Regions from separate parts of the Micromonospora sp. NPDC047793 genome, predicted to be linked through region 2. Evidence: riboswitches for the same ligand, from Rfam matches in the RefSeq annotation. Region 2 holds a riboswitch; each other region holds the start of a gene.
The links. Region 2 has a riboswitch for S-adenosylmethionine ahead of ABZ738_RS09325 (ABC transporter substrate-binding protein). Riboswitches for the same ligand answer to the same signal wherever they lie in the genome.

Region 1 (10,248 bases), on a different contig from region 2:
GGTCCGCCTTCCAGGGTGAGGCTGGGCAGCCAGAACGCGAGGTCGAACTGCGGATTGCCGAGGGCGGCGTGATTCCAGTCGAACAGCACCGGCTGGGTGCCACGGAAGCAGAGGTTGTCACTGCGGACGTCGAGGTGGGTGACCGAGTCGCCGTCCATGCCGGCGAAGTCCGCGGCGTCGAGAATGGTGGGCAGGCACTTGTCCAGCCACTGCGGGGAACAGACCCGCAACGCCAGGAACTGTGCCGGGTCGCGGGCGATCTCGGGCCAGCCGCCCTGGCCGTACTGCGTCTGTGAGGCGGGGATCAGGCCGTCGATGGCGGGGCGCGCCGCCAGGTCGCGCAGCGTGTCCTGGACCGCCCGGAGTTGGTCGGGTGACCAGGGCGGCGGCCAGGTCGAGGCGGAGAGATCCTCCAGCACGAGCACGGGCAGCTCACCGTCGTCGTGCCAGCCGAGCAGCTCCGGCATGAACGGCGCGTGCAACTGCTGGTAGACGGCGTGCTCGCGGCGCAACCAGATCGCTCCGGGCTCGTCGTCGGCGTGTTTGACGAAGACGGTGCGGCCGTCGTCGAGCCGGGCGAGCCACCGCCGGTTGTTCGAATATCCACGCCGGACGCGGACCGCGTCCACCACCCGCTGCCCGGTCGAGTGGGCGATCCGTTCCGCCTCGTCGATCGCGATCACCGCGTCCGCCTGCATCGAGTCACGATATCAGAGGGCGTGATCAACCAATTCACGCCGGTCACCCATGACCGGGAACGACGATCAATGGGTATTGCCCGCTCGACGGCCACCCCATATCGTCTGGCAATGCTGACTCGACCGGGCCGATCCGCTGTCACGACGGATGTTCACGGCCGGGTCGACGCGCGGTGATCAGGGCGGAGGGGCTCTCCAAGACGTTCCGGCGGTACGAACGTGAGCCGGGCGTGCTGGGTAGCCTCCGGACCCTGTTCAGCCGGCGTCACACCACGGTGACCGCGGTGGACGAGGTCTCCTTCGAGGTGGCGGCCGGCTCCCGGGTGGCGTACCTCGGGGCGAACGGTGCCGGCAAGTCCACCACGGTCAAGCTGCTGACCGGCGTGACGACCCCGACCAGCGGGCGGTGCACGGTCGACGGGATCGAGCCGTACCGCGAGCGGGTCCGCAACAGCGGAAACATCGGTGTCGTGTTCGGTCATCGCAGCCAACTGTGGTGGGACCTGTCGGTGCCGGACTCGTTCCGGATCCTCAAACACATCTACGACATCGACGAGGCCGTCTACCGGCGCAACCTGTCGCTGTTCCGGGACGTGCTCGACATCGACGCGCTGGGCACCACCCCGATCCGGGAACTCAGCCTCGGGCAGCGGATGCGCGCGGAGATCGCGGCCAGTCTGCTGCACACCCCCGCCGTGGTCTTCTGGGACGAACCCACTATCGGTTTGGACCTGGTGCTCAAGGAGGCCGTCCGGGACCTGGCCAACCAGATCAACCGGGACCACGGCACGACGATCTTCCTCACCAGCCACGACATCAGCGACATCTCCGCCATCTGCGACCAGGTACTGGTGGTCGACCAGGGCCGGATCGTGCACCAGGGCACGCTCGCGGCGCTGCTGCGGACGGCCCGCCATCGGGCGGTGCACTTCGACCACCGGGGGGACGAGTCGCCGGGACAGGTGGCGGCCCGGATCGAGGAGGCACTGACCGGCACCAGCGTCTCCGTCGACGACCAGCGGCGGGTGACGATCAGCTTTCCCGTCGACCGGCTCACCGCCCGGGAGGTACTCACCTGGGTGTTGCACCGCTTCGACGTGACCGACTGTTTCGCGCCGGAGCCGGACCTGCAGACGGTGCTGCGGGAGATCTACGGTGGTCGCCAGCCGGCGCGGAGCACGGCTGAATGACGGTCGGCGTCCCCTCCCTGCGTCTGCGCCGCTACCTGCCGTTCGCGGTGAGCGGCCTGCAGGCGACCCTGCAGTACCGTGCGAGCTTCTTCGTCAGCCTCGCCACCACGGCGACCAGCACCGCCGTGGTGGTCTTCCTGTGGCGTGCGGTCTACGCGGCCAGCCCCGACACGGGCCCCGGCGGCTTCGGGATCGAAGGCATCACCACCTATCTGATCGCCGCCCAGGTACTCGGTGTGCTGCACGCCAACCAGGTCGACAGCGAGATCGGGCAGGACATCCTGCGCGGGGACATCGCTGTCGCGCTGATCCGTCCGGTCAGCTACCCGGTGATGCGGATCTTCACCGCCCTGCCGGTGCTGATCACGAATCTGCTGATGGTGGGCCTGCCCACGTTGTTGATCTTTGCGGTGCTCTTCCCCCTACAGTCCCCGGCCCCGGTGGACCTGCTGCTGTTCCTGGCCGCGGTGCCGTCCTCGGTGGTCATCGCGTTCAGCCTCAACATGCTGGTCGGGCTCTGCGGCATCGTCACCACCAACATCTGGGGCATCCGCATCGTCAAGGAGAGCGTCGTGGTGTTCTTCGCCGGTCAGCTCGTACCACTCGACCTGATGCCGGCGCCGCTGGCCGCCGCCGCCTCGGTCCTGCCCTTCCAGTCCATGGTGTACGCACCGGTCCGTCTGCTGACCGGTCGGTACGACGGCGCGCCCGACGCGGCGGTCGTCCTGGCCGGGCAGGTGGGTTGGGCGGTGCTGCTCGCCGGCGCGTGCGCGGTGCTGTGGCGGGTGTTCGTCCGACGCGTACAGGTGCTCGGCGGATGACCCGCCCCGGTCGTACGCCGCTGCGCTACCTGCGGCTGACCTGGTTCCTCGGCGGGGTCAGCCTCCGGCGACTCGTGGCGTACCGCACCGACTTCCTGCTCGGTGGCGTCGGTTTCCTGCTCCGGGTCGGCGTCCAGGTCCTGCTGATCGGCAGCATCTTCCAGTTGGTGCCCACAGTCGGCGGCTGGTCCCTGGACAAGGTGTTGTTCCTGCTCGGCTTCGCGCTGCTGCCCCGCGGGCTGGACCGGCTCTTCACCGACTACCTGTGGGTGGTCGCCTGGCAGTTGATCCGCAGCGGCGACTTCTACCGGCACCTGATCCGTCCGGTGAACCCGCTGTTCAGCGTCCTGTCGGAGCGGTTCTTCTGGCCCGACGCGCTCGGCGAGCTGCTGGTCGGGTTCGCGCTGCTCGGGTACGCGGGCCGGCGACTGGGGCTGGACGTGGACGCCGAGATGGTCCTGGTCGGTGCCGGTCTGGTGGTCTGCGGCACGCTGATCTACACCGGGATCAAGCTCATCTTCGCCTCGATCGCCTTCTGGACGATCACCAGCCAACCCGCGATGCACGCCGCCAACCAGCTCTCCGAGTTCGCGGCGTTCCCGCTGGAGATCTATCCGGGCGTGCTGCGGTCCGTGCTGACGTGGGTGCTGCCGTTCGCGTTCACCGCGTACATCCCGGTGGAGTTCCTGCTCGGCGGCGACGGCCGGCTGGTCTGGCTCACCCCGCTGGTGGCGGCGGGCGCGCTGTGCGTCGGCTACGGCATCTGGAGCATGGGCATCCGCCGGTACGAGATGACCGGTAGCTGAGAGGAGAGGCATCGGTATGAGAAGACAGCTGCCGCTCGGTGAGCCGCTGGCGCGGGGCTACCAGTTCTATGCGTTCCCGTTGGCGATCCTGGCCACCGAGGCACGGGCCCGGGACTGGATCCTGAGCAACTACATCCACGTCGCCTTCGACCCGAAGGCACCGGACTCGCCGGTGCCGTTCGGCTTCTATCTCTACGACCACGCGATCAGTCCGTGGCTGGAGGTGGTCCGGACCAGCCGTGAGTGGGTCGCGTGCGTCGGCGCGGACATCGTCGCGCTCTGCCGCGACTCCATCGGCGCCGGCTACTACCCCTATCTCAACCTGGACGAGCACCACCTGCCGGGCCGGGCGCCCTACCAGCAGTGGCACCAGACCCACGACGTGCTGCTCAGCGGCGTCGACGACGACGAGGGCACCTTCACCGTCTACGGCTACACGGCGAACGGGTCGCTGCGGACCACCACCGTCGGGCAGGACGACGTCGCCCGCGCGTACGCGAGCCTGGACGAGGTGGAGAACGACTGCTTCCAGGTCTACTTCTACCGGTTGCGACCGGATGCCAGCTACCGGATGCGGTTGCACGTGGTGGGCGGCGCGTTCGAGGAGTACCTGTCCGGTGCCAATCCGAGCCGCCGGGTCGACATGCTCCAGGAGGAGTGGGAGCGGGCCTACGGCGTCGACTCCTACGTGCCGCTGCGCGGTTACCTGCGCGACTACCTCAACGGCGATGCCGCGTACGACATCCGGTACCTGCACGTGCTCTGGGAGCACAAGCGGCTGATGACGGAGCGGTTCCTCCGCCTGGCCGAACTCGCCCCGGCACTGGCACCGCTGGTGGACGACTGCCGTGCGATGCAGACCGACGCGGTGGCGTTGCGCAACGGGATGCTGTGGCACGAGCAGAAGGGGCGGTCCTCCCGGTTCGACGAGGAGGCCATGCCGCGCCTGGAGCGCGTCTTCGACACCGAGGTGCGGGTGCTGCGGCAGGCCGTGGAGGAGATCCGGCGTCATCCGACGCAGGAGCCGGCCACGGATCACCGGCCTGGCCATCAGGGCACGCCGACGGACGCGGGACGGGGTGGCGGGACGTGAGTGTGGACGCGGTGTGCACGGTGCTCCTGCGGATGCCGGCCCTGCGCCCGGACGACCGCCTCCAGTTACGGATCGTCGGCGCCGGCACGCAGGACTTCCGGTACGACCAGCGCACCGGCGAGTGGACCGCCACGCTCGATCCGGCGGCACATCCCGACGGTGTCGAGGTCGTCGTGGTCCTCGACGGCGACCCCCAGCTCGACGGGCCGCTGCACCTGAGCACCGCCGAACTGGCCGCCCCGACCTGCCGCATCGACGGGCGGGTCCACTTCGCGCGGCACCAGGACGTCCTCGTCGGCGAGTCGCACGTCGCCCGGCACTTCTTCCCCGGCGATCCGGAGTCCACGCAGCGCTACGACGTCATCGTCGTCGGCTCCGGTGCCGGTGGCGGCACCCTGGCGTACCAGCTCGCCGAGACTCCGTGGCGGGGCGGTCGGCCACCGCGTGTCCTGCTGCTGGAGGCCGGTAGTTACCTGTTCGGGACGCACACCGGCAACCTGGCCCGCTACCAACCGGTCGGTCCCGACGTGTACCCCAACATCTTTCACCACTGGGGTGCGTTCGGGCGTCGGCGCTGGCGGGCCGCCGACGCCGAGAGCGCCAAGGCACGCATCGCGCAGGGCCTCAACCTCGGCGGCCGGACCCTGTTCTGGGGAGCCTCGGCACCCCGGATGCACCGGTGGGAGTTCCGCGACTGGCCGGAGGCGGTCCGCGACGAGTTGTACGACGTCTGGTACGACCGCGCGGAGCAGCTGACCCGTGTCACTCCCCTGGTCCCGTCGTCGTACCAGACGATGGTCAAGGCGAAACTGCGGGAGTTGCCCGCGTTGGCCGAGTTCCGGCACTTCGATCCCCCGATGGCGATCGAGTACTGCGGTCCGGTCCCCGGGGCGGTGCCGGCGGGTATCTGGTCGGCTGCCGAACTGCTGCTCAGCCGCGCGATGCAGGACGGCCGCTTCGGCAACCTGCGGGTCCACCTGAACCACGAGGTGGTCGGTGTCGAGCGGGCGGCGGGCGAGGTCACCGGTGTGGTGACGTACGACCACCTGGCCGGCCGGGACCGCACCTACCGACTGGCCGACGACGGCGTGGTGGTGCTGGCCGCCGGCACCGTCGGCACTGCCGCCGTCGCGCAGTCGTCCGGCCTCGCCGAGGACATCCCGCTGGTCGGACGCGGCATCACCGACCATCCCATCCACGTGGTGAAGTTCTGGATGCGGCAGGGCGGGGACTGGTACAGCCGGTTCGACTCCAGCAAGACCGTCTCCCGGCACCTCACCGACGCCGCCGACACCGACCCCGTCCACCCGTACAGCGTCACGCTGGACCTCGGCGCGAACCTGAACCAGTTCCGCTTCGTCAACGCGTTGGAGTTCACCGGCGCGAACCTGGCCACCGTCGACGGGAAGATGCCGGGCGAACTCGTGTTCATGGTCGAGGCGCCGCTGGTCGAGCAGAACGCCGTCACCCTGACCGATACCCGGCCGGTGGGCGGGAAGCCCGCCGCGCTGCCCACCATCCGCATCCATCCCAGCCCGCGCGCCCACCAGGTCCAGGACGCCCTCGACACGATCACCGCCGATGTGGTGTCCGCCTTCGGAGGCGAGGTGTACGAGCAGCTCTGGGCTCCGCTCGGCGGGGTGTCGCACGAGGTCGGCACCATGCGGATGGGTCGCGACACGCCGGGCCGGGAGCGGCCGGGGGTGGTCGACGAGGACCTGCGTGTCGTCGGCCACCGCAACCTCTATGTCTGCGACCTGTCCGTCTTCCCGAACTCACCGGCGGCCAACCCGACGCTGACGTTGGCGGCGCTGGCCATGCGCCTCGCCGCCCACCTCAGCACCTGACGACTCACCGCCCCCGGGGCGTGTTGATCACCTGGCGTAGTCCGTGCAGGAGTCGGTCGACGTGCTCGGCAGTCGTGCCGATGCCGATGCTGGCCCGGATCGCGTACCCGTCGGTGGGGCGGCCGAGCCGCACGGCCGCGTCGGCCAACAGCTTCCGGCTGAGCGGGTGGGCGCAGAACAAGCCGTCTCGTACGCCGATGCCGTGCTCGGCGGAGAGCCGGTGGGTGATGTCGGCTGCCCGCCGGTCGGCGACGGTGAAGCTGACGATGCCGACCCGGTCGTGATCGGCGTCGAACGTGCGCAGTTCCGCCACCTGCGGCAGGGCGCCGAGGCCGTCGCGCAGTCGGGCCAGCAGCTCCTGCTCGTGGTGAGCGAGTACGTCCGGTGCGGCGGCGGAGATGGTGGCACAGGCGGCGGCGAGTGCCACCGCTCCCAGCAGGTTCGGCGTGCCGGCCTCGTGTCGGGCCGGGCCGGTCTGCCACTGCACCTCGGCGGGTTCGTCACCGACGTGCCTGGTGGCTCCACCGCCGGACAGGTACGGGTCGGCGGCGTCGAACCAGTCGGCGCGGCCGGCCAGGACGCCCGCACCGAAGGGCGCGTACAGCTTGTGCCCGGAGAGCGCCAGGTAGTCGATACCGGCGGAGGCCATGGAGACCGGGCGGTGCGGGGCCAGTTGGGCGGCGTCGACGGCGATCCGCGCGCCGTGCCGATGGGCGATCTCCGCGATCTCGGCCGTCGGCCAGACCTCGCCGGTGACGTTGGAGGCGCCGGTCACCGCCACCAGCACCGGCCCCGCGTCGCCCAGGTCGGCCAGCGCCCGGGTCAGCCCGGAGGTCACCTCGGGCAGGTCGGCGGGCACCGGCAGGCGGTGCACGTTCGGCCAGGCGAGGAGGTTCGCGTGGTGTTCGCCGGCCCAGGTCACCACGGTGGTGTGCGGGGGCAGGGCCCGGGCGAGCAGGTTCATCGCGTCGGTGGTGTTCCGGGTGAAGATCACGTGGTCGTCCGGCCGGACGTCGAGGAAGTCCGCGACGGTCTGACGGGACTGCTCGTAGGCCAGCGTGCACCGGCGCGACGCGAGGCCGGCGCCCCGGTGCACGCTGGCGTACCAGGGCAGCAGTTCGGTGACCGCGTCGGCGACCGGGACGAGGCAGGGTGCGGTGGCGGCGTAGTCGAGGTTGGCGTACGCGACGGTGGTGCCGTCGGAGAGGCGGACCGGAAGGTCGTCGCCGAGCACGGCAGGAGCGATCGTGGGCACACTCGTCCTCAGGTGACAGTGGACCCGTGCGGGTCCGCGCTTGCCTCCGGCGATCGCCGACGGCCTGGTCTCACCCGGAGGCACCCCACCGCGGATATACGAGGGTTGCCGGTCAGCAGGCCGGGGCCTTGACGCTGACACTCTTGACCGCTGCCGATGCTGCCACACGGGCGAGCCCGCCCGCCAGTGCCCGTCGGGCACCCGGCATGTCCCTGTTCGTACGACACGAGACAGCCCCTTGATTCGTCCCGCCTGACCGGTCGGCTCGCCGTCGCGCCGGTCCGGGTGGCGGCTCGGGAGCAGACGTGAATCCGACGCCCCGGGTGCGCGATTGCGCGGGCGCGCTTCACCACGCACAGTGACCACAGTCACCTGCCGCCGATCGGCTCGGCGCCCCTTCGCCGCTGTTCTGTCGGCCATGGGAGCGCGGGTCGGCGCGGCATGTCGGTGATTCGACGGATCACTGTCCGGAAAGCGTCTCCACCACGCGGGATAGCACACTCCATGATGGACGGACCAGCGGTTCGACTGTCAGCTTTGCGAAACACTTTCGCGCTCTGATCTGCCCTACGGTGAACCGGCGTTACCGCAGCGACCACGCCGCAACCATTGGGGAACGCATCACCATGCGCATACTCGCCGTGCCCGTCAGGGTGGACGCCCTGTGGCTCGCCACCGACCGGACCGTGACCGGACCGACCGCCGACTTCACCCGCCTGCCGTACGTCGACGCCAGCACCGGCCGGGACGCCGACTTCGGTGAGCGCAACCTCAGCGACGCGATCCTGCCCGGGTCGTTCCAGCAGGACCTGCTGTTGCCGGCCGGCATCCACCTGCACTGGTCTCTGCCGGACGCACTGACCCGGTTGACGCACGGCGCCGCGACCGGCGGTGGTGCGCCCGCCGTCGACCTGCCCCGGGTGCCGAACCGGTGGCTGGTCACCCGGACCGCGCCGGGTGGCGCCCAGGACCGCTGGATGGTGGAGAGCGACGCGCTGGGCGACGTCGACCGGGGCGGGGTGACCTATCCGCTGCGGGCGGCCGATCCACGCGGCACCACCGGACGCCCGTGGCGGTATCTCGGCCGGAAGCTGCCGCTGTCGGCGTGGCCCGGTGCGCCGACCGACCGGGTGGCCGCGCTCACCGCGCTCGGCTACGGCGAGCCGACCTTCGCCGCGTTCTATCCGAACTCGTCGAGCGTGTTCGGGTTGCACGACGACGGCTACGGGGCGGTGCCGCCGCCGAACGGCCTGCGCTACGACGTGGTCGGCTGGTATGCCGAGACGGCCGACGACGAACTGCTGGCGGTGGTGGCGACGGCGGCCGGGCGGAGCTGGCCGCAGACCATCGCCGACGAACTGGACTGGTCGGTGCCGGCCGACACCGGCGGCGACGCTCCGGCGCGGATGCTCTGCTTCGGTCGGCTGACCTTCGCCGCGACGGCGAAGCGGGCGCCGGTGCCCGGCCCGACGACCGACTCCGAGAGCGGGGTCTGGGTGGCGAACACCGCCACCGAGGCGCTCGCCGCGCACCTCGGCGCGGTGTTGCCCGGGGTGACCGAGACGCAGACCGAGGAGCTGCTGGAGGCGCTGACCGTCGCCGACGAGTTGGAGAGCGGCGTGTTGGACCTGCCGGCCCGGCTGGCTCAGGCCCGGCATGCCGCGTCGTTCGGCACGGTCGCCTCCGGGGTGGCCTGGACGGTCCGTCGGCAGGACGACCCGCTGGACGGCGGGGACGAGGGTTCGCCGGTCACGGTGCCGCAGCGCCAGGCCCGGGAACGGTTGGCGCTGCCGGGGAGCTTCGGCGACCTGCTGGTCGCGCTGAACGAGGCGCAGTCGGCGTACGACGCGGCGGCGGCCGAGGTCACCGGGGCACGTCGGCGGATCTTCGCGGACTGGACCCGGTACCTGGTCTGTGCGTACCCGCCACCGGGTGCCCGGGACGACTATCCGGACCCGGATCTCGTCGGCTGGTACCTGCGGCGGGAGGTGTCGGCGTTGTCCGCCCGGTTGGCAAGGCTGGGAAGTTGGCCGCCGGTGGACACCGGCACGAGTCTGGCGCACCGGTTGCAGGCCGCCCGGCAGGCCGCGCAGTCGGCGCTGGACACGGTCAACGCCACGGCGGTGGCCACCGCGCGGAGCCGGTTCGAGTTGCAGCAGGTCCCGGGTACGCCGTACCAGGTGCCGAACGAACCGGTGGTGCTGCTCACCGGTGCGGCGGCCACCCCGTCGGACCGGTACGGCCGCGACGGCGCGGACCAGCCGGACGGACTGCTGCCGTGCGTGGCGGTGGAACTGGCCGTCTCCGAGGCCGACCTGCGGGCCGCGACCGGGGTGACCCGCCTCGGTGACCTGCTCGCGGCGCTGGCCACCAAGCTCGCCACCGGGCAACCGGAGCATCCCGCGCTGCGGTCGTGGACGGGTCAGCCGTGGCATCCGGTGCTGCTGCACTGGGAGGTGGAGTTCTTCCCGGCGCGGGCGGGCAACAACCTGGACCCGTCCGGGCGGGACTTCGACCCGGCGTTCGTCACGACGAACT
Region 2 (10,248 bases):
ACCTGGCCGGGCACCTGGACGACCTGATCGGACGGCTGGAGCCGGACCGCCGCCCGGCCCCCACCCGGGTCTGACGCCGCCACCGGCCGGCGGGCGGGCGGGCGGGTCACCGTGGCCGGCCGGCCACGGTGCCGGGTGACGTCGGGTCAGCCGCCGTTGACCGGGCGGAACCGGTTGACGGAGTGCCGGGCTCGTGCCGCGCGGTTGGTGACCGGCCCGACGGCGTCGAACATCACCCGACCCAGGGTCGCGTGGGCGCGTACCGCCGGGTGGGTGCCGCCGTAGTTGTCCAGGTCGCCGAGGGAGTCGGCGAAGAAGGCGTAGGTCAGCGTCGGCGCGCCGGTCGCGTCGAACATGATGCCGGCCTCGTGCCGGGCCGCGCCGCTCTCGTCGTAGTCCGCACCGTACTTGGTGGCCACCCGGCTGCGTTCCGCCGAGGACATGTCGCGACGGATCCCGTCGTGGTAGCCGTTCACCCAGCGCAGGATGCCCAGCAGGAAGTCGCACGACCGGGTCGACAGCAGGGTCTTGGTGGCCAGCCGCCACAGCAGGTCGTGGGTCTCGCGCGGGGTGGTGACGCCGAGGAAGAAGCGGTTCGGGTTGGCCACCGGCTCGACCCGGGTGTGCGTGAAGCCCTTGGCGGCGAGGATCTCGTTGATCTCCAGTGCCGGCACCACCCGCCCGCACATCCGCACCGACGTGTTGTCGGAGACGAGCAGCATGGCGGTGAGGAAGTTCGCCACGGTGATCTCGTCACCCCAGACGGTGTGCAGGAAGTAGATGCCGCTGCCACCGAGGATGATGTCGCCGGTCAGATCGAGCCGCTGGCCGAGCGCCAGCTCACCCCGGTCGATCTTGTCCATCACCGCCACCGCGACGGCCAGCTTCTGCACGCTGTACCCGTGCGTCACCCGATCGACGTCGTCGGCCACCACGGTCCGCAGCGCACCGGAGTCGTCCACCATCGCCACGTGCGAACGCCACTCACCGCCCGCCCGCGCCTTCTGCTGCCGATAGGTACGCCGGATCAGCGCCTGCGCGGCATCGTGACCGGACGGTGCCGCACCGCCCGACGTACCGGGCGCGGCGGCAGCGCCGCCCGGTGTCGCCACCAGGGCCGCCGCAGCGGCCCCGATCCCGATCGCGGCCCGACGGCTCATCTGCTCGGCCATTGCCACTCCTCTGGTCCGGCGTGCGACCGGCGGGATACCGGCACCGGACACACCCTGCCATACCCGCCCATCTATCGCCGCCCCCTCCTCCAGAGTGGAGCGGATCGGTCGCCGCGAGCCGGCGGGGCTCACCCGACTCGGACGGCCTCGTCGCCGTCGACCGGGAACGCCGTCGCCGTCGGGGTGAGGTACCTCCGCAGGGTGTGCGCGTCCGGGGCGGTGGCGGTCCAGAGGGTGGCCGGGCCGCCGGCCAGTGGCAACCGGGCGACCGTGCCCATGACCGCCGGGGGTACGGACGGCTCGGACGGGTCGACCACGAGCAGCGAGCCGGTGGCGGGTGCGCCGCCGAGCACCGCCGGTCCGGCCCAGCCGGGTGTGTCCGGCCCGACCGCCAGCGACTGCCGCAGCAGGGGCCGGCCCCCGACGTCGACCCGGGTGACGACCTCGGCGTTGCCGGGTGCCTCCTGGTACCGACCGCAGATCAGTTCGTCCCGCCAGCGCAGGGTGCCGCCCTCGGCGACGTCCACCTGGGCGTCGGCCACGTGCGCACAACCCGCCGCCGCGACCAGTTGCTCCGGCAGCCAGTGCAGCGTGGCGTCGGCGGCGACGGTCACCCGGACCAGCATCCGGGAGACCGCGCCGGGGCGGCCGGGCAGGGCGATCGAGGCGGCCACGGTGCGGACGCGGACCACCGCACCGGGGCCCAACTCGACGTCCAGCCGCAGGTCGTCGCCGGCGAGCGGACCGGCCGCACCGCCGACGACGTACACCGTGACGCCACCGTCCGACGCCGGCACCTGGCGCAGCAGCAGCGGGCTCTCCCCGCGCAGCTCCGCCGGCACGGTGCGCCCGTGCCGGTCGGCCCTGGCCACGAGCCGGGCGGTGGCCCGCATCAGGCCTGCCCGGCGGGTACCGGGTGGTCGGCGTGCGCGGTCGCGGCCCGGTGGTGGGCCAACTCGTGCCGGATCCACCCGGCGACCCGGGTGGCCAGCGGATCCTCGGTGATGGACTGGAACACCGTCGGCAGGCTGCCCCGGCGGGCCCGCGCGTCACGGTCCATCACCGACAGGTCGGCGCCGACCATCGGGGCCAGGTCCGTCTTGTTGATCACCAGGAGGTCGGCGGCGGTCACGCCGGGGCCACCCTTGCGCGGCACCTTGTCCCCGCCGGCCACGTCGACCACGAAGATCTGCCGGTCCACCAGACCTCGGCTGAAGGTGGCGGTCAGGTTGTCCCCGCCGCTCTCCACCAGCACGAGGTCCAGCGGGCCCAGCGCCTCGGCCAACTCGTCGACCGCGTCGAGGTTGGCACCGATGTCGTCACGGATGGCGGTGTGCGGGCAGCAGCCGGTCTCCACGGCCCGGATCCGGTCCGGGTCGAGTACCCCGGCCCGCTTGAGGAAGTCGGCGTCCTCGGTGGTGTAGATGTCGTTGGTCACCACCGCCAGCCGCAACTCGTCGGCGAAGGCCCGGCACAGCGCGGCGACCAGCGCCGTCTTGCCGGAGCCGACCGGACCGCCGATGCCGACCCGGAGCGCCCGCGACGCGGCGGGCAGCGGGGCGTGCGGGTCTACTCCGGGTTCCGGGTGGGTGTGGGGAACGGACTCGTCGTGCTCGGTCTCAGGACGCAAAGAGACGCACCTCCCAGGTGGCGTGGACTTCGGCATGGATGTCGGCGAGCGGAGCGGCGGCGGCCGGCAGTCGCTCCGGTGGTTCCTCGGCGGCCCGCGCCGCCCGCGCCGCGGTGGCGTCGCAGGCGACCGCGAGCCGCACCAGCAGGGCCTGCACCCGGTAGGGATCGAGGCCGAGCAGACGTACGGCGGCGCTTGCCGAACCGGTCACCGTCGCGTGGGCGGCGACCGTGGCGACCTGCGCCGGGTCCAGACCGGCCGCGGCGCCGACCAACCCCAGCACCAGCGGCTGGTGCGGGCCGGGCGGCCTGGCGGGCAGGTCGTCGAAGGTGTCACCGGGCCAGATCTCCCGCCCGGCCCGCAGCAGCGCCCGGCCCTGGCGACGGGACACCGCCCGTTGGGCCGGCGACGCGGTCCGGGCGTCCAGTTCGGCGTCGAGCCGCGCCAGCAGGTCCCGGCGTCCGGCCGACCGGGCGGCCCGACGGGACGCCGCCGCGAACGCCGCCGCGACCAGCCCGGCGGTGGCCAGCCGCCCGCGCAGGTACTCCCCCAACGTGGCCAGGTCGGTCACCCGCCCGGCCGCGACAGCCGCCTCCAGCCCCGACGAGTGGGCGTGCGCCCCCGCTGGGAACCGCCCGTCGGCGAGCAGCAGGAGCATGGTCGGCGCGCTCATCAGAACAGGAAGTAGCGCTGGGCCATCGGCAACTCGGTCACCGGGTCGGGTTCGACCACCTCGCCGTCGATGCGGACGGTGAAGGTGTCCGGGTCCACCTCGATGCGCGGCAGCGCACCGTTTTCCGGCAGGTCGGTCTTGCCGCGCTGCCGTACGTCGGCGACCGGCACCACCCGGCGACGCACGTCCAGGCGCAGCCCGGCGTCGAGCGCGGCGGGTGCCACGAACGCCAGGCTGGTGGCGGCGGCCGCGACGCCGTACGCGCCGAACATGGGGCGGGGCAGCATCGGCTGCGGCGTCGGGATCGAGGCGTTCGCGTCCCCCATCTGGGCGTACGCGATGAACCCGCCCTTGATCACCAGGTGCGGTCGGACGCCGAAGAACGCCGGTTCCCAGAGCACCAGGTCGGCGAGCTTGCCCGGCTCGACCGAGCCGATCTCGTGGTCGAGTCCGTTGGCCATGGCCGCGCAGATGGTGTACTTCGCCACGTACCGCCGGGCCCGGTGGTTGTCGGCGGCACCGTCACCGGGCAACGCCCCCACCCGCGCCTTCATCACGTGCGCGCTCTGCCAGGTCCGCAGCACGACCTCGCCGACCCGGCCCATCGCCTGCGAGTCCGAGCCGATGATCGAGATCGCGCCCAGGTCGTGCAGCAGGTCCTCGGCGGCCATCGTGGACGGTCGGATCCGGCTCTCGGCGAACGCCAGGTCCTCCGGCACCGCCGGGTTGAGGTGGTGGCAGACCATCAGCATGTCGAGGTGTTCGGCCAGGGTGTTGCGGGTGTACGGACGGGTCGGGTTGGTCGACGAGGGCAGCACGTTCGGTTCCCCGGCGACGGTGATGATGTCCGGCGCGTGCCCGCCCCCGGCCCCCTCGGTGTGGTACGAGTGGATCGCCCGGCCGCCGATCGCCCGCAGGGTGTCCGCGACGAACCCGGCCTCGTTGAGGGTGTCGGTGTGGATGGAGACCTGCACGCCCGAGGCGTCCGCCACCCGCAGGCACGCGTCGATCGCGGCCGGGGTGGTGCCCCAGTCCTCGTGCAGCTTGAAGCCGCCGGCACCGGCCCGCAGTTGTTCCCAGAGCGCCTCGGCGGAGACCGTGTTGCCCTTGCCGAGCAGCAGCACGTTGACCGGGAACGCGTCCAGCGCCTCGTGCATCCGGGCCAGGTGCCAGGCGTTCGGCGTGACGGTGGTGGCCCGGGTCCCCTCGGCCGGTCCGGTGCCGCCGCCGACCAGGGTGGTGACCCCACCGGCCAGCGCCTCGGTGACGATCTGCGGGCAGATGAAGTGCACGTGGGTGTCGACCGCCCCGGCGGTGAGGATCCGGCCGTTGCCGGCGATCACCTCGGTCGCCGGTCCGATCACCAGCTCCGGGTGCACACCGTCCATGGTGTCCGGGTTGCCCGCCCGGCCCAGCGCGACGATCCGCCCGTCGCGGATCCCCACGTCCGCCTTGACCACGCCCCAGTGGTCGAGGACCACCGCGCCGGTGATGACGGTGTCCAGGGCCCCCTCGGCCCGGGTGGCCCGGGACTGCCCCATCGACTCGCGGATCACCTTGCCGCCGCCGAAGACCGCCTCGTCGCCGCCGGCACAGTGGTCGTGCTCCACCTCGATCAGCAGGTTCGTGTCGGCCAGCCGGATCCGGTCGCCCGTACTCGGCCCGTAGAGCGCCACGTAGCGCTCCCGCTCCACCATGCTCATGCCGTCGCTCCGCTCCGCTGCGCGCCGTCGTCGGGCACCGCCGTCGTCGGGGCCGGGTCCAGCGGGCCGGCGCACTCGCCGCGCAGGCCGGGGACGATCCGCGTGCCGCGCAGCGGCACCAGGTCCACGGTGCGGCTCACGCCCGGTTCGAACCGCACGGACGTGCCGGCCGGTACGGCGAGACGCTGCCCCCAGGCGGCGGACCGGTCGAAGTCCAGGGCCGGGTTGGCCTCGGCGAAGTGGTAGTGCGACCCGACCTGCACCGGCCGGTCACCGGTGTTCACCACGAGCAGCGTGGTCACCGGACGTCCGGCGTTGATCTCCACCGGCCGCGCCGCCGGCAGGATCTCCCCGGGGATCACGGGATCGGGTGGTGCACCGTCACCAGCTTGGTGCCGTCCGGGAACGTCGCCTCCACCTGCACCTCCCTCAGCAGCTCGGGGATGCCGTCCTGCACGTCGTCCCGGCTCAGGACGGTGCGGCCGGAGGCCATCAGGTCGACCACGGACGCCCCGTCGCGGGCACCTTCGAGGAGGAAGGCGGTGAGCACCGCGACGGCTTCCGGGTAGTTGAGACGCAGGCCGCGCTCGCGGCGGCGTCGGGCGACGTCCGCCGCCACGTGGACGAGCAGGCGGTCCTGCTCGTGAGGGGTGAGATACACGGGGTGCTCCCGGTGGGTTCCGCGCCCCGGACACCGTCGGCCCGGCGCCTCGACGCGCCGACCGCCGGTCGGGGTTCGCCCGCCGGTCCCGACCGCCACGTGCGCGGGGCCCGGGGTTTCCACCTCCCCGGTCCGCGTGACGGACCACCGGCGGTGTCGGGTCGGATGCGGACCGCACCGCCCACCGCTGAGCAGACCGTAAGGGATCACGCGGGCAGCGGGCAACACCCCGCGTGAGCGTGGTCATAACGGGTGGACGCTGCCCCGTCACGGGCTGCTAGCCTCGGCGGCAGGTCAAGAGCGTCAGCGTCAAGCCCCGGCTCGCTGGCCGGCAACCCTCGTCCGCGCAGGGGTGCCCCGGGTGAGGACCAGGCATCGGAGCGATCTCCGGTGCAAGCGTGGCCTGGTGTCCCAGGTCATCACGACCTCGAGGAGAGCCATGGCGTACCCCGATCGACCGGTTGCCTGCCGGCACCTGACCCGGCGTCGACACGTCGACATGATGCGGGTGTGCAGCGCCGCGTGTAGCTGACCGCGTCGCCACCCGGCCGTCGACCCCACCCGGTCGGACGACCACCCCGTTCGTTCCCATCCTTCGCGGTCCGTCCCACGGCGGACCGTCGGTGTGGCACGTGCGTGCCCGCCGCCGCTCATCAGGAGACACCTGTGCGATTCCTTCCTGCCCTCACCCGGGCCGCCGCCGTCGGCGTCACCGCCGTGCTCGCCGCCGTCACCCTCACCGCCTGCGGCGCGGACGGTGACCCCGCCGAGAACCCGTACAACCTGCTCCAGCCGGGGGTGCTGCGGGCCGGCACGCTGACCGACGCACCGCCGAACGTGTACCTCAAGGACGGCGAGTTCACCGGGTTCGACAACGACCTGCTGGTCGCCGCCGCCGACAAGCTCGGGCTGCGGGTCGAGTTCGTCGGCACCGACTTCTCCGGTCTGCTCGCCCAGGTCAACAACCGCAAGTTCGACGTCGGCAGTTCCTCGATCACGATCACCGAGGCGCGGAAGAAGACGGTCGACTTCGGCAACGGCTACGACTTCGGATACTTCGGCCTCGACGTGCCCGCCGGTTCGACGCTGGCGAGCTTCGACGAGCTGTCGGGCAAGCGGGTGGTCGTCGTGCAGGGCACCGTCCAGGACGACTACGCCACCGGGCGTGGCCTCGACCCGGTGCGGGTGCCGGACTACAACGGCGCGATCAACCAGCTCAAGGCGGGCACCGCCGACGCCTGGATCGCCCCGGCCGAGATCGGCGAGAAGACCGCCGCCGACAGCGGCGGCAGGATCACGGTCGCGGCGAAGGAACTCAGCCCGGCACCCACCGCGTACGCGGTCGCCAAGGGCAACGACACGCTGCGCGAGGCGCTGAACCGGGCCCTGGACGAGGTCATCGCCGACGGCACCTGGACCCGCCTCCAGGAGCAGTACTACCCGGGCCGGCCGATCCCGGCCGACTTCACCCCGGGCAGCGGCGAGGTGTCGGCGCCGGCCGCCTCCTGAGGTAGGACGACGAGCGAGTAGGGCGGAGGTCGACCGTGGATCCGTTGCGCACCCTGTGGGAGACGTTCTTCGACTGGGAGTCGATGCGCGAGGCGCTGCCCGACATGATCACCGTCGGGTTGCCGAACACGCTGATCCTGGCGGTCACCGCCGCCCTGCTCGGCTCCGCCATGGGCATCGTGCTGGCCGTCGCGGGCATCTCGCGTACCCGCTGGTTGCGGTGGCCGGCCCGGGTCTACACCGACGTGTTCCGCGGTCTGCCGGCGGCGGCGACGATCCTGCTGATCGGGGTCGGTCTGGCGCCGTTGGGCATGCAGGTGTGGGGACCCAACCCGTACCCGCTGGGCATCCTGGCGCTGTCGCTGATCGCGTCGGCGTACATCGGGGAGATCTTCCGCTCCGGCATCCAGTCGGTGGAGGCCACCCAGGTGGAGGCCGCCCGCGCGCTCGGTTTCTCCTGGTGGGAGGCGATGCGGGTGGTGGTGATCCCGCAGGGTGTCCGGCGGGTCCTGCCGGCCTGGGTCAACCAGCTCATCGCCCTGATCAAGGACTCCAGCCTGGTCTACTTCCTCGGTCTGCTGGCCAGCCAGCGGGAGCTGTTCCGGATCGGGCAGGACTACGCGGCCAACACCGGCAACCAGTCGGCGCTGCTGCTCGCCGGGCTCGTCTATCTGACCCTGACCGTGCCGCTGACGCACGTCGTCAACTGGATCGACCGGCGGCTGCGGCACGGCCGCCCGGCGACCGGACCGGCCGGTGACGACCCCGACGACCTCGACCTGGCGCTGCCCGGCGCCGCCGGAGGCAACCAACGATGAGCACCTCGGTCAGTCTGAGCCTGCGCGACGTACACCTGGCCTTCGGCCGTCACCAGGTGCTGCGCGGGGTGGACCTGGACGTCGCACGCGGCGCGACCGCCTGCGTGATCGGCCCGTCCGGGTCCGGTAAGTCGACGCTCCTGCGGACCGTCAACCGGCTCCTCGAACCGGACAAGGGCGACGTGCTGCTGGACGGGCGCAGCGTGCTGCGCGACGACCCGGACGCCCTGCGGCAGCGGGTCGGCATGGTGTTCCAGCAGTTCAACCTCTTCCCGCACATGAGCGTGCTGCGCAACATCACCGTCGCGTTGCGGCGCATCCGCAAGCTCGGCGAGGACGAGGCGGTGGCGGTGGCGCGTACCCACCTGGACCGGGTGGGGCTGGCGGCGAAGGCCGACGCCCGGCCGGCGCACCTCTCCGGCGGGCAGCAGCAGCGGGTGGCCATCGCCCGGGCGCTGGCCATGCAGCCGCAGGTGATGCTCTTCGACGAGGCCACCTCGGCGCTCGACCCGGAGCTGGTCAAGGGCGTGCTGTCGCTGATGGCGGACCTCTCGTCGCAGGGCATGACCATGGTGGTGGTGACCCACGAGATGGGTTTCGCGCGCGAGGTCGCCGACACCGTCGCGTTCATGGACGCCGGAGTGGTGCTGGAGGCCGGCGAGCCGGCCACGATCTTCGAGTCGGCCGAGCACCCGCGCCTGCGCCGCTTCCTGTCCCAGGTGCTGTAGCGCGCGGGGTCGGATGTAAGGAGGGGACCCCTGCTATGCACGAGGCGTTAGCAGGGGTCCCCTCCTTACACCTCAGACCGGGGTGTCGCGCCGCCGGAACGCGCCCACTCCGACGGCCAGCAGCACGGCCGCCACGGCGGTGAGCACCACCAGGGGCAGCACCCTGAGGTCGGCGGCGGGCACCGACGGCACGTGCGTGAAGGGCGACAGGTTCAGCGCCGCCTGCGGCAGCTCCAGCACCGCGCCCAACTGTCCGAGCAGCAGGAAGGCGATCAGCACCGCCCAGCTCAACGCCACCGACCAGCGGGGCACCGCGCCGAACAGGGCGGTCACCACCCCGACGAGCACCAGCAGGGCGGGCAACCGCAGCAGCGCCGCCCCGCCCAGCTCGACCGTCCAGCCGACCGCGTCACCGGCCGCCAGGCCGTACCCGAGCCCGGTGGTGAGACCGGCCAGCAGCACCAGCAGCGCCGCGCCGAGCACCGCGCCGCACACCTGCGTGCCGAGCCACCGGGTCCGGCTCACCGCCGTGGCCAGCAGCGCCTCCAGGATGCCGTCGGACTCGTCGTTGCGGGTACGCAGCAGGGCCTGCACGACGTACGCGCCGATGGTCAGCGCGTACAGGCCGAGGATCGCGGCCAGGTACGCGTCGACGAGTTCCGCCCCGCCGCCGAGCTGGGCGATCACGTCGGCCGCCGCCGGGTTCTCGGCGATCATCGCGTCGACCTCGTGACCGGCCACCCCCATGGAGAGGCCGAGCACCACCACCGCCACCGCCCAGCCGGCCAGTGCGCCGCGCTGCAACCGCCAGGTCAGGCCGACCGGTCCGAGCAGCCCCGAGCCCGCTCGGGCCGGTCCACGCCGCGCGGCCAGCAGACCCGCGCCGACGTCCCGGCGCTCGGTCAGCAGGTAGGCCAGCGCGACACCGGCCACCAGCAGGGCCACCGGCAGTGCGAGCACCCACCATCGTTCGGCGCCGAAGGCGCGTACCTGGGTGCCCCAGCCCAACGGCGAGAGCCAGGTCGGCCAGGCGCTGTCCAGCCGCGTACCGTCGCTGCCGCGCTCGCCCAGCACGTCACCGGCGGCGCGCAGCAGGAACGCGACGCCCACGGTGGCCGCGGCGAGCGCGTTGGCGCCCCGGGAACTGACCGAGAGCTGGGCGGTGACGGCCGCGAGGCCGGTGAAGGCGACGCCGACCCCGCCGATCGCGGCGGCGGCGGCCACCGCACCCACGACCGGCAGCCCGGCCCCGACGAAGGCCAGGGCGAGCAGCGCGGCGGAGGCCAGGTTCGCGCCGACGACCACCACCAGGGCGGCGGTGAGCAGGGCGTACCGGCCGACGACGGTGGCGCCG
Region 3 (10,248 bases), on a different contig from region 2:
GACCCAGCAGGGTTCCGGGGCAGCCTGACCCGCGCAGGGATCAAGCCTGACCGCCCGGAGCGGGTCAGGCTGCCCCGGAACCCCCACCGTGAGAAGACCCGCCCCCCCCACCGTGAGCAGCAGACCTAGGCGTGCCGCCGACTCTGCACGATGCGGAAACGGTTGGCGACGTACGCCCCGTCGGTGAGGGCCGAGTTGGCCGCCGCGTTCGCCCCGCTGCCGTGGAAGTCGGAGAACGCCGCCGACTGGTTCACGAAGACGCCTCCGGTGAGGTTGCCGGACAGGTGCACTCCGACCTCGATCGCGGCGTTCTCGGCGGCGTCCAGCACCGCCTCGTCGGTGGAGTAGACGGCTGCCGTGAGCGCGCCCTTCTCCCCCACGGTCGCCCGGAGGATGTCCAGGCTGTGCGTGGTGGAGTCGGTGGCGATGGCGAAGGAGATGGGTCCGAACCACTCCCGCGAGTAGGTCGCGGTGTCGCCGGCGTCCAGCTTGACGACGGTGGGCGTACGGACCACCGCGTCCGGGAACGACGGGTGCGTGACGGTACGCGACTCCAGCACCGGCGTACCGACCTTGGTGACCTCGTCGAGGCGGTCCAGGACGCCGTCGTTGACGATGGCGCCGGTCAGCTCGACCCCACGCGCCGGGTCGGCGGTGAGCTTGCCGACGGCGGCGGCGATCCCGGCGGCCACCTCGTCGAAGCTCTTGTGTCCCTGGTCGGTGTCGATGCCGTCGCGGGGAATGAGGATGTTCTGCGAGGTGGTGCACATCTGGCCGCTGTAGAGCGTCAGGGTGAACCCGAGGTTGCGGCACATGCCGGCGAAGTCGTCGGTGGAGTCGACCACCACCGTGTTGAGTCCGGCCTTCTCGGTGTAGACCGCCGCCTGGCGGGCGTTGGCCTCCAGCCAGTCGCCGTACTCGGTGGAACCGGTGAAGTCCACGATCTTGACGGCCGGGTGCAGGGCCAGGGTCGAGGCCAGCTTCTCGCCGGGCGCCTCCGGGGCGAGCAGGACCAGGTTCGGGTCGAAACCGGCCTCGGCGAGCACCTGCCGGGCGTAGCGCACCGTCACGGCCAGCGGGAGTACGGCGCGCGGGTGCGGCTTGACGACCACCGGGTTGCCGGTGACCAGCGACGCGAACAAGCCCGGGTAGGAGTTCCAGGTCGGGAACGTGTTGCAGCCGATGACCAGGGCGACTCCTCGCGGCACCACATGGAACGTCTTGGTCATCCGCAGCGGGTCGCCCTTACCGGCGGCCTTCTCCCAGGCGGCGGTCCCCGGATGCCGGGTCATCTCCGCGTACGCGTAGGCGACGGCCTCCAGCGCCCGGTCGAGCGCGTGCGCGCCGCCGGCCTGGAAGGCCATCACGAATGCCTGCCCGCTGGTGAACTGCACCGCGTTGGCCAGTTCGAAGACGTTCTTGTGCAGCCGGTCGAGGATCTCCAGGCAGACCCCGACCCGCGCCTGCGGACCGGCGTCCCGCCACGCGGGCAGCGCCGTGGACGCGGCGGCGACGAGCTGTTCGGCGGTGGCGTGCGGGTAGCGGACGTCCAGCGGGACGCCGAAGGGGCTGGTCTCGGTGGCGACCTGGTCGCCGTCGCCCGACTGGTCGAGCGGGAAGTCTCCACCCAGGTACGCCTCGAATGCGGCCTTGCCGTCGGCGGCTGCGGTCTCGCCGTACACCCGGGGGCTGGGTGATTCCGGGTAGGCGGACCAGTACCCGCGCTCCGTGATCGCGGTCAGCGCGCGGTCGAGGGTCTCGGCGTGCCTGTCGTACAGGGGGTGCGGGGTCTCCGTCATGCCCGCCATCATGCAACAGGAAGCCCCGCGATCAGTAGGGGCGTGTCACAGCTCAGACGTCGAGTTGCCAGTTGCTCCAGCGATCCATCACCCGGAAACCGAGCTGCTCGTTGATCGTGATCATGTGATCGTTGCTGTCCGCGTTGAAGGTGTCGATCACCTGGATCGCGGGTTCGTGGGCGAGCAGGTGACGAAGGTTCTCGATCTTCGTGAGCAGGCCGAGGCGGCGGCCCCGGTGCTCCGGGTCGACGATGGTGATCTGTTGGAAGGCGTGCCAGTCGGCGGTCGGTGACATGTCGAGCAGGGTCCAGGCGACCAGCCGACCGGACTCCTGATGCCGTACGCCCGCGTGGTAGCGCCGCTTGCCGCGCGCTTCGAGCGCCCGCTCGGTGCCGCGTACCCGCTCCGCGTCGACCTGCTCGGGCTCCCATGCCAGGTCACCCATGGGCGCGTCGGCCAGCAGCCGCCCGTCCAGGTACGCGACGTCGGCGATCAGATCGTCCGGCGTACCCCCGCGCCAGAACAGCACCTCGTAGCCGGTTGCCCGGGATCGTGCGTCGGCCAGCAGCGCGTCCAGGGCGGCCTGGTCCAGTTCGGCGACGTGCAGTCGCCGTCGTACGTCGGCCAGGGCGTCGACCGCGCCGACGGTGGCGGCGAACCGGGCGGCCGGGGCGGGGTGGTCGGGATCGTCGCGCAGGTGCGCCCGGCTCAACGCACTGACCCGTTTCCGCCCGCGCTCGCGCAGTACGCGCAGGCCGCGCTCGAACAGCGCCCGACCGACCCCCCGGCTGCGATGGTCCGGGTGCACGACCAACTCGCCGGAGGCGTTCTCGGTGTTGTCGAGTTGCGGCAGGTCGAGCAGCAGGTAGCCGGCCGGGGTGCCGTCGGCGTGGGCCAGCAGGGCGAGGGTCTCGGTGCCCGGCATCGGCTGGTGGAACAGCGAGGTGAACCGCTGCCGGCTGAACGGGGGGTAGTCCGGCAGGTCGGTCGCGGTGTAGTCGGCACCGATCCGGTACGCCTGTTCGATGGCCGACTCGTCGTCGGGACCGAAGGAGGTGATGGTGATGGCCATCTCCGCAGCCTGCGGGACGACCGACGAAGGGGCCAGCGATTATTCGCCGGCCCCTTCGGAAAGCTTGGTCGGGAGGGACGATCGCACAACGCCTCCGGCGCTGGGTCGTAAAGACTGAAAGTCTACGGCGAAACGCCCTCCCGCACGAAGCATCTTGCGCCGCCCGGTTCCTGCCGTCAAGTACTCGACGGCGTGTTTTCCGCACTCACCGCTAAAAGCCCGTTACCCGGCGGATCGGTCGGCGTGCACCATGCCACTCGGGCGACGGGCTCGCGGTGTGTCTCAGCCGAGCAGGCCGGCGTCGCGGGCGGCCCGCAGCGACGGCTTGATCCGGTGGGTCGGCCCGACCTCGCCCGCGACCGCGTCGAGCGTCTTGAGCCCCTCACCGGTGTTGTAGACCACCGTCTCCGCGGTCGGGTCCAGCTTTCCGGACTCGACCAGCTTGCGCAGCACCGCGACGGTCACCCCGCCCGCCGTCTCGGCGAAGACCCCGGTGGTACGCGCCAGCAGCCGCACGGCGGCACGGATCTCGTCGTCGTCGGCGTAGTCCATCCAGCCGCCGGTCCGGCGTACCGCCTCCAGGGCGTACAGGCCGGCCGCCGGGTCGCCGATGTTGAGCGACTTGGCGATCCCGGTCGGCTTGACCGGGGTGATGGTGTCACCGCCGCCGTGCAGGGCGGTGGCGATCGGGTTGCATCCGGCCGACTGGGCGCCGAAGACCTTCCACCCGCCGGCCGGCGCCTCGACCAGGCCGATCTCGACCAGTTCGCTGAACGCCTTGTCGACCTTGGTGAGCAGCTCACCGGAGGCCATCGGGATGACCACCTGGGCCGGGATCCGCCAGCCGAGCTGCTCGGCGACCTCGTAGCCGAGCGTCTTGGAGCCCTCCGCGTAGTACGGCCGGACGTTGACGTTGACGAAGGCGGTGTCCTCGAACTCGTCGGTCTCCACCAGCTCGCCGCAGAGCCGGTTCACGTCGTCGTACGAACCGTCGATGGCGACCAGCTCGCCGCCGTAGACGGCGGTGGTCACGACCTTGCCCTGCTCCAGGTCGCTGGGGATGAACACCACCGACGGGGTGCCGGCGCGGGCCGCGTGGGCGGCGACGGAGTTGGCCAGGTTGCCGGTGGAGGCGCAGGCGAACCGGGCGAAGCCGAGCGCCCGGGCGGCGGTCAGCGCGACCGAGACGACCCGGTCCTTGAACGAGTGGGTGGGGTTGGCGCTGTCGTCCTTGATCCAGAGCGGGCCGGTGATGCCCAGCTCGGCGGCGAGCTGGTCGGCGGCGACCAGCGGCGTGAAACCGGGGTCCAGGGTGACCCGGGTGGCCGGGTCCTGGCCGGCGGGGAGCAGCGCCGCGTAGCGCCAGATGTTCTGCGGGCCCGCCTCGATCTGCTCACGGGTCACGGTGGCGAGGGCCGCCGGGTCGTAGTCGACCTCCAGCGGGCCGAAACACTCGTAACAGGCGTGCTGCGCGGCCAACGGGTAGCGGGCGGAACAGGCGCGGCAGACCAGGGCGCGGGCGGGGCTGGCGGTGGTGTCGATCCCGGTAGGGGCGAGCGTCGACGTCATGTCCGAGTCCTCTCATCTTCCCCCACATCGCACCCTGCGGCGGGGACGGAATTGGCACCTGCCCCACGGGACGCTCAGCGATGAGCGCGCGGGGTGGTTGCCGGGGCGTCTTCGGGCCGTATCCCTCAGCCCCTCTGGATGAGGTATTCAGTTGTGCCGCCGAGTCTAGGCAATCCCGCCGCGCTCGTCAGCGTTCGATCTCAGCCTGTGAGCGATTCCTCACCGCCGCCACCACCCGCGCAAGCGCGTCGACCCTGGATCGGGCAGCCCCGGCAGCGCCGGGTTGACCTGGTCCAGGGTCGCGCACGAGCGTCGGTCGGTCACCGCACCGGCCGGGTCAGGCCGGTACGGACCTGCGTTCGGCCGCCTTCAGGTCCAGTGCGGCACCGTTGCGCTGGCGCAGCAGGTTGTCCAGCGCCCAGCTACCCGGGCCGAGCACCGCGATCAGCAGGAACGACCAGCAGAACAGCACCGACAGCTCGCCGTGGTTGCGTAGCGGCAGCAGCGCCTCGGGCTGGTGGACGACGAAGTAGGCGTAGGCCATCGAGCCCGACGCCACCAGTGCCGCCGGTCGGGTGAAGAGACCGAGGAGCACGAGGGCACCGCAGACGGCCTGGATCAGCGCGGCCCACCAGCCCGGCCAGGTGCCGAGCGGGACGGGTTCACCGCTCCCCCGGGCACCGCCGAAGACGCCGAACAGAGACGACAACCCGTGGCAGAGAAACAGCAGGCCGATGACCATGCGGAACAGGGACAGGGCCGGCCCGCCGAACCGGTCAGTACGCATTCCGGAACCTCCATTGTGGATGGACGAGGGCAACCAGAATGCGGGACTGATAAATATTTGTCGATGCAATCTCTTCCTTTGGGAACGCTCCCACATCGATGGTAGCGACTGGAACTCCCGAGGGAACCCCCCTCGGCGAAGATCATTTCGATCACCCTCCGTAACGACCCCCTGTACACCCTGGACATCTGACGGCAACAAGTCGCGGTCATCCGATCCGGGGCCGCGCGCCCACCCGGGTCCGGAAGCGGCCACCGTCGTCCCACCAGCCGGTACGCGGGGCGGTCCCCGACCGACCGGAAAGCCGTCCCGAAGCGCCCACCTCGCCACCCCGACTGCCCGCCGAACGATCGAGGACCGTGATGCGACGATGGGCCGATGCGAGAAATCCACGGGGGATCGATGCCGGATACGACCACGAGACGCGGCGACGGAGGCCGGGCCTACCGGCGTCCTCGGCTCGTCGCGCTGCTGACCGCCTTCGCGCTGCTCGCCGGCTGCGCACCGACCGACGCGTCCGGCAACGTCCCGGGTGACGGACCGACGGAGCAGGCCGACCCGGCCACGAGCCCGACCACCGCCGGCCCGGACGCGCCGGAGGTCTGCCCCGAATCGGGGGTACGGATCCGCTACCTCGGCGTCAGCGCGGCCATGGGGCTCCGGGCGATGGGCGTGGAGCTGGTCAACTGCGGCGACCGCCCGTACAAGCTGCGCGGCTATCCGGCGCTGCGTCTGTTCGACGGCGAGGGGGCACCGATCACCGTCCGGGTGGTCGAGGGGGCGGCCGGGATCGCCTCGGGCTTCGACGACCCACCCCGGCCGCTGGTGCTGGCACCGGGCGCCACGGCCGGAGCGGCCGTGATCTGGCGCAACCTGGTCGACGATCCGACCGTGGTCGCCACCGACGCCGCGCGGGTGGAGATCGCGGCGGCCAAGGGGCAGCCGGGGCAGGAACTCGACATGGAGGGGCCGATCGACCTCGGCAACACCGACCGGATCGGAGTCAGCGCCTGGAAGAAGCGGACGGGCCCGACGCCGACGCCCACCGAGTCGGCGGACGACGGCGTCGACGCCGCACTCAGCTGGTGATGTCCTTGCGGGTGAAGCGCCAGAAGGCGAGCCCCCAGAAGAGGGTGGCGTAGCAGATCGCCGAGACGGCGCCCCGGACGATGTCGTCGGTCTGCACCGGCGTGGAGAGCAACCCCAGCCAGGCGGTGCTGTAGTGGGTCGGCAGGAACGACCGGATCGCGCCGAGCGCGGTGATCTGGTCCAGGATGCTGGAGAGGATCCACAGCAGCACCGCACCACCCACCGCGCCCAGCGCGGCATCGGTGACCACCGAGAGCAGGAACGCCAGGCCGGCGACGACCAGCAGGACGACCGCCAGGTAGCCGAGCACCGCGAGCAGGCGGAGCAAACCCTCGCCGGGTTCGAGCTGTGCGGCGACCGTGCTGCGCAGCGGCGACCAGCCGTACCGCAGGGTGCCGATCAGCAGGGCCGTACCGGCGAGCAGCACCAGCGCGAACGCCGAGTAGGCGAGCGCCACCAGCAGCTTCACCGTCAACAGCCGGGCCCGGGGCACCGGCACCGCCAACAGGTAACGCAGGCTGCCCCAGCTCGCCTCGCTGGCCACCGTGTCGCCGCAGAACAGCGCCACCACCACGACCAGCAGGAACGAGGCGGAGACGAAGATGGTGAACAGGGTGAAGTTCAGTCCGCCGGAGGTGGCGAACGAGACGAGGCTGCCGAACTCGCCCCGGCCGCTGTCGTCGTCACCCGAGTCGAACTGGAAGGCGATCAGGATGATCAACGGCAGCAGCACCATGAAGCCGAGCGCCAACTGGGTACGCCGCCGCGCCGCCTGACGGCGGAACTCGGCGCCGAACGGCAACGTCCTCGACGGCCGGTAGCCGGCGGCGGCACCCGACGGAGCCACCCCGGACTCCTCCCGCGTCGGCTGCACGGTCGATCCCGCCATCACCGGTCCCCGCTTCCCCGAGAGTTCTCGCCCACCAGGGCGAGGAACGCGTCCTCCAGGCGGCGCCGGGGCACCACCCGGTCCACTCCGATACCGGCCCGTACCAACTCGGCGACCACCTCGCTGCGCGCGGTGCCGTTGGTGTCCACCACCAGGTGCCCGTCGGCGTCGTCCAGCACCCGTACGCCACCGAGGTCGTTGAGCACGTCCCGGGCCGCGGTCGGGTCGCTCACCTCGAACAGCACGCTGGGCGAGTCACCGACGATGTCCTCCACCGGCCCGGAGGCCACGATCCGGCCCTTGTTGACCACCACGGCGTGGGTGCAGGTCTGCTCCACCTCGGCGAGCAGGTGACTGGAGACCAGCACCGCGCGCCCGTCGGTGGCGTACCGCTGAAGCACCCGGCGCATCTCGGCGATCTGTGGCGGGTCCAGCCCGTCGGTCGGCTCGTCGAGCACCAGCAGCTCGGGCAGGCCGAGCATGGCCTGGGCGATGGCCAACCGTTGCCGCATCCCGTGGCTGTACTTGCGGACCCGCCGGTGCACCGACGAGCCCAGACCGGCGATCTCCAGCGCCTGCTCGAAGTGTGCGTCGGCCTCCGGCCGTCCGGTCGCCCGCCAGTACGCCCTGAGGTTCTCCAGGCCGGAGAGGTGCGGCAGGAATCCGGGCCCCTCGACGAGAGCGCCGATCCGGGAGAGCACCGGCGAGCCCGGCACCAGCCGGTGCCCGAAGACGTAGATCTCCCCGGCGGTCGGCTGGGTCAGCCCCATCAGCACCCGCAGGGTGGTGGTCTTGCCGGCGCCGTTGGGCCCGAGCAGGCCGACCACCTGACCGGGGTGCACCTCGAAGTCCACCTCGGAGACTGCCACGAAGCCGTCGGCGTACTCCTTGCGCAAGTGGCGCACGGCCAACGGGGTGTCCGCGTACTCGGGATGGATCGAGGTGTCCTGGCGGCGGTGCCGCAGGCGCAGCACGGCCACGAGCACGACGAGCCCGATCACGATCGCGGCGATCAGCCCGACCAGCACCCAGCGCCAGAGCGCCGCCTCGGTGGGGATCGGGTCGCTGTCGACCGTCGGCAGGCTGACCGGCGTGTCACCGACCGCGACCGTGTACACGGCCGGCTCGATCGGGGTCGTGTAGGCCTGGTCCGAGGTGGCCACCACCAGCCGGAGCCGGTGCCCGGCCTCCACCCGGTGCACGATCGCCGGCAGGGTCACGGTGACCGGCGCGGCGGCGTCGACGGTGGCCGGCAGACCGCTGAGCCGGATCGGCGCGATGAGTCCGCTGGGCAGGGTGGCCGCCCCCTCCGGGTCGACCACGTAGAGCTTGGCGAAGAGGACCGCCTCGCCGCTGCTCGACGCGGCGCGCACCGACACGGTGGGCGCGCCGACGATGTCGACCGCCTCGGTCAACGGCTCGGACTCGAACCGGGCGTGCTGCCCGGGTATGTCACCGGCCACCCCGCTGAGGAGTGAGCTCAACGAGCCGGCGAACGGCACCGAGGAGATCGCGGCGGGGTTGCCGCCGGGCGGGTTGGCCACCGGCTGGGGCGGCCCGGCCACGGTCACCTCGCGGCGGGCGTCGCCGCCGAGACCGGGGTAGTCGTCGGTGCGGTATCCGGTGGCGACCAGCCCCCGGTCCATCGCGTCGAAGCCGGCGATCCGGGAGAAGGTGAAGGTGTCGCCGGGCGCGTCCCCGGTTCCCGCGACGTAGTGGTCGAGCCACTGCGCGGTCAGGAACTTCACCCGGTCGGAGTCGGTCTGCGGGCCGGAGCCGCCGTCGTGGCCGCCGGTGAACCAGGCGACCCGCACCGGGGTGCCGTTGGCGGCGATGCCCCGGGCGTTGGCGTCGGCCTCGCCGAGCGGGAAGAGGGTGTCCGCCGCGCCCTGGACCAGCAGGGTGGGTGCCTCGATCCGGTCCAGTACGCCGGCCGGGCTGGACCGGCGTAGCAGGTCGACGGCGGCCTGGTCGGCCTGACCGGTGGCGGCGATGCGCAGGTACGCGGCGCAGACGTCGGAGGCGAAGCGGCCGCAGGAGGGGTCGGGCAGGCCGCCGGCCATCGGGGCGCCCGGCGCGGTGCCCGGTCCCTGGCCCGGCGCGGGGCTGGGCGGCCCGGCGTCCGGCGCGCCCTCCGGCGACTCGGCGCCGGTGCCGGAGATCCCGGCCGGTCCGGAGCCGGCGGCACCGCCGCCACCGAAGAAGATGCCGGCCCAGCCGGACTTGAACACTCCGGCGGTCGGTTCCCCTCCGGTGCTCTCCGGCAGGAAGGAGCGGGACAGGTCGTTCCAGGTGATCATCGGGACGATCGCGTCCACCCGCTGGTCCTGGGCGGCGAGCAACAACGCCAGCGCGCCGCCGTAGGAGCCGCCGACCACGCCGACCCGGGGGTCGCCGGTCGCGTCGGTCCGGATCTCCGGGCGGTCGGCCAGCCAGTCCAGCAGTCGTTGCGCGTCGCGTACCTCGTGGTCGGGGCTGTCCAGGTGGATCTGGCCACCACTGCGGCCGAAGCCCCGGGCGGTCCAGGTCAACACCGCGTAGCCCCGGTCGGCGAGGTCCTCGGCGTCGGTGCGGACCGAGTTCTTGGTGCCGCCGAACCCGTGCGCGAGCAGCACCGCGGGCACCTTCTGGTCGGCGGCGGCCTCGCGCGGCAGGTACAGCGTGGTGTCCAGGTCGACGGGCTCGTCGCCGTTCGGCCCGGACCGGACGGTGAGCATCGCGGACTCGGTCCGGAAGCTCGGCCGCTCCGGCCACACCGCCCAGACGACGACCGCCGCGAGCAGGGCGACGGCCACTGACGCGGCGACGGCCCGGCGGCTGGTGGGCAGGGCACGGCGGATCCGCGCGGCCGAGAACGGCGATCTCATGCGGCACACGGTACGGCGCGCAACCTGAGTGGTAGCTGAGATCCGCCGTACGTCCGTCCTACTCGGCCGATCGTCATCCGCAAGAGGTCGACCGCACATCCTCCGCAGGCGAACCTTTGGGATGAGTTCGCATCATGGAAATTAATGCCTTTCACTGGAAAATACGCGTAACCACG

Region 1: it holds a riboswitch for S-adenosylmethionine, as region 2 does, so the genes downstream of both, ABZ738_RS19155 (aminotransferase class V-fold PLP-dependent enzyme) here and ABZ738_RS09325 (ABC transporter substrate-binding protein) in region 2, are expected to answer to the same signal.
Region 3: it holds a riboswitch for S-adenosylmethionine, as region 2 does, so the genes downstream of both, thrC (threonine synthase) here and ABZ738_RS09325 (ABC transporter substrate-binding protein) in region 2, are expected to answer to the same signal.

The regions. Positions count from the first base shown of each region.
Region 1 is NZ_JBEYSG010000009.1:49,034-59,281, reverse strand. It holds gene ABZ738_RS19185 (aminoglycoside phosphotransferase family protein) at 1-698, opposite strand, end outside; gene ABZ738_RS19180 (ATP-binding cassette domain-containing protein) at 872-1,888, shown strand; gene ABZ738_RS19175 (ABC-2 family transporter protein) at 1,885-2,709, shown strand; gene ABZ738_RS19170 (ABC-2 family transporter protein) at 2,706-3,515, shown strand; gene ABZ738_RS19165 (hypothetical protein) at 3,532-4,608, shown strand; gene ABZ738_RS19160 (GMC oxidoreductase) at 4,605-6,455, shown strand; gene ABZ738_RS19155 (aminotransferase class V-fold PLP-dependent enzyme) at 6,460-7,689, opposite strand; SAM riboswitch class IV at 7,742-7,859, opposite strand; gene ABZ738_RS19150 (hypothetical protein) at 8,352-10,248, shown strand, end outside.
Region 2 is NZ_JBEYSG010000003.1:369,986-380,233, reverse strand. It holds gene ABZ738_RS09365 (MarR family transcriptional regulator) at 1-74, shown strand, start outside; gene ABZ738_RS09360 (serine hydrolase) at 147-1,172, opposite strand; gene ABZ738_RS09355 (urease accessory protein UreD) at 1,301-2,065, opposite strand; gene ureG (urease accessory protein UreG) at 2,065-2,802, opposite strand; gene ABZ738_RS09345 (urease accessory UreF family protein) at 2,792-3,475, opposite strand; gene ABZ738_RS09340 (urease subunit alpha) at 3,475-5,178, opposite strand; gene ABZ738_RS09335 (urease subunit beta) at 5,175-5,540, opposite strand; gene ABZ738_RS09330 (urease subunit gamma) at 5,537-5,839, opposite strand; SAM riboswitch class IV at 6,132-6,244, shown strand; gene ABZ738_RS09325 (ABC transporter substrate-binding protein) at 6,506-7,348, shown strand; gene ABZ738_RS09320 (amino acid ABC transporter permease) at 7,384-8,166, shown strand; gene ABZ738_RS09315 (amino acid ABC transporter ATP-binding protein) at 8,163-8,894, shown strand; gene ABZ738_RS09310 (anibiotic ABC transporter) at 8,967-10,248, opposite strand, start outside.
Region 3 is NZ_JBEYSG010000001.1:258,822-269,069, reverse strand. It holds gene paaN (phenylacetic acid degradation protein PaaN) at 126-1,799, opposite strand; gene ABZ738_RS01180 (GNAT family N-acetyltransferase) at 1,852-2,871, opposite strand; gene thrC (threonine synthase) at 3,154-4,440, opposite strand; SAM riboswitch class I at 4,450-4,585, opposite strand; gene ABZ738_RS01170 (DoxX family protein) at 4,778-5,227, opposite strand; gene ABZ738_RS01165 (DUF4232 domain-containing protein) at 5,630-6,316, shown strand; gene ABZ738_RS01160 (ABC transporter permease subunit) at 6,306-7,205, opposite strand; gene ABZ738_RS01155 (alpha/beta fold hydrolase) at 7,205-10,072, opposite strand.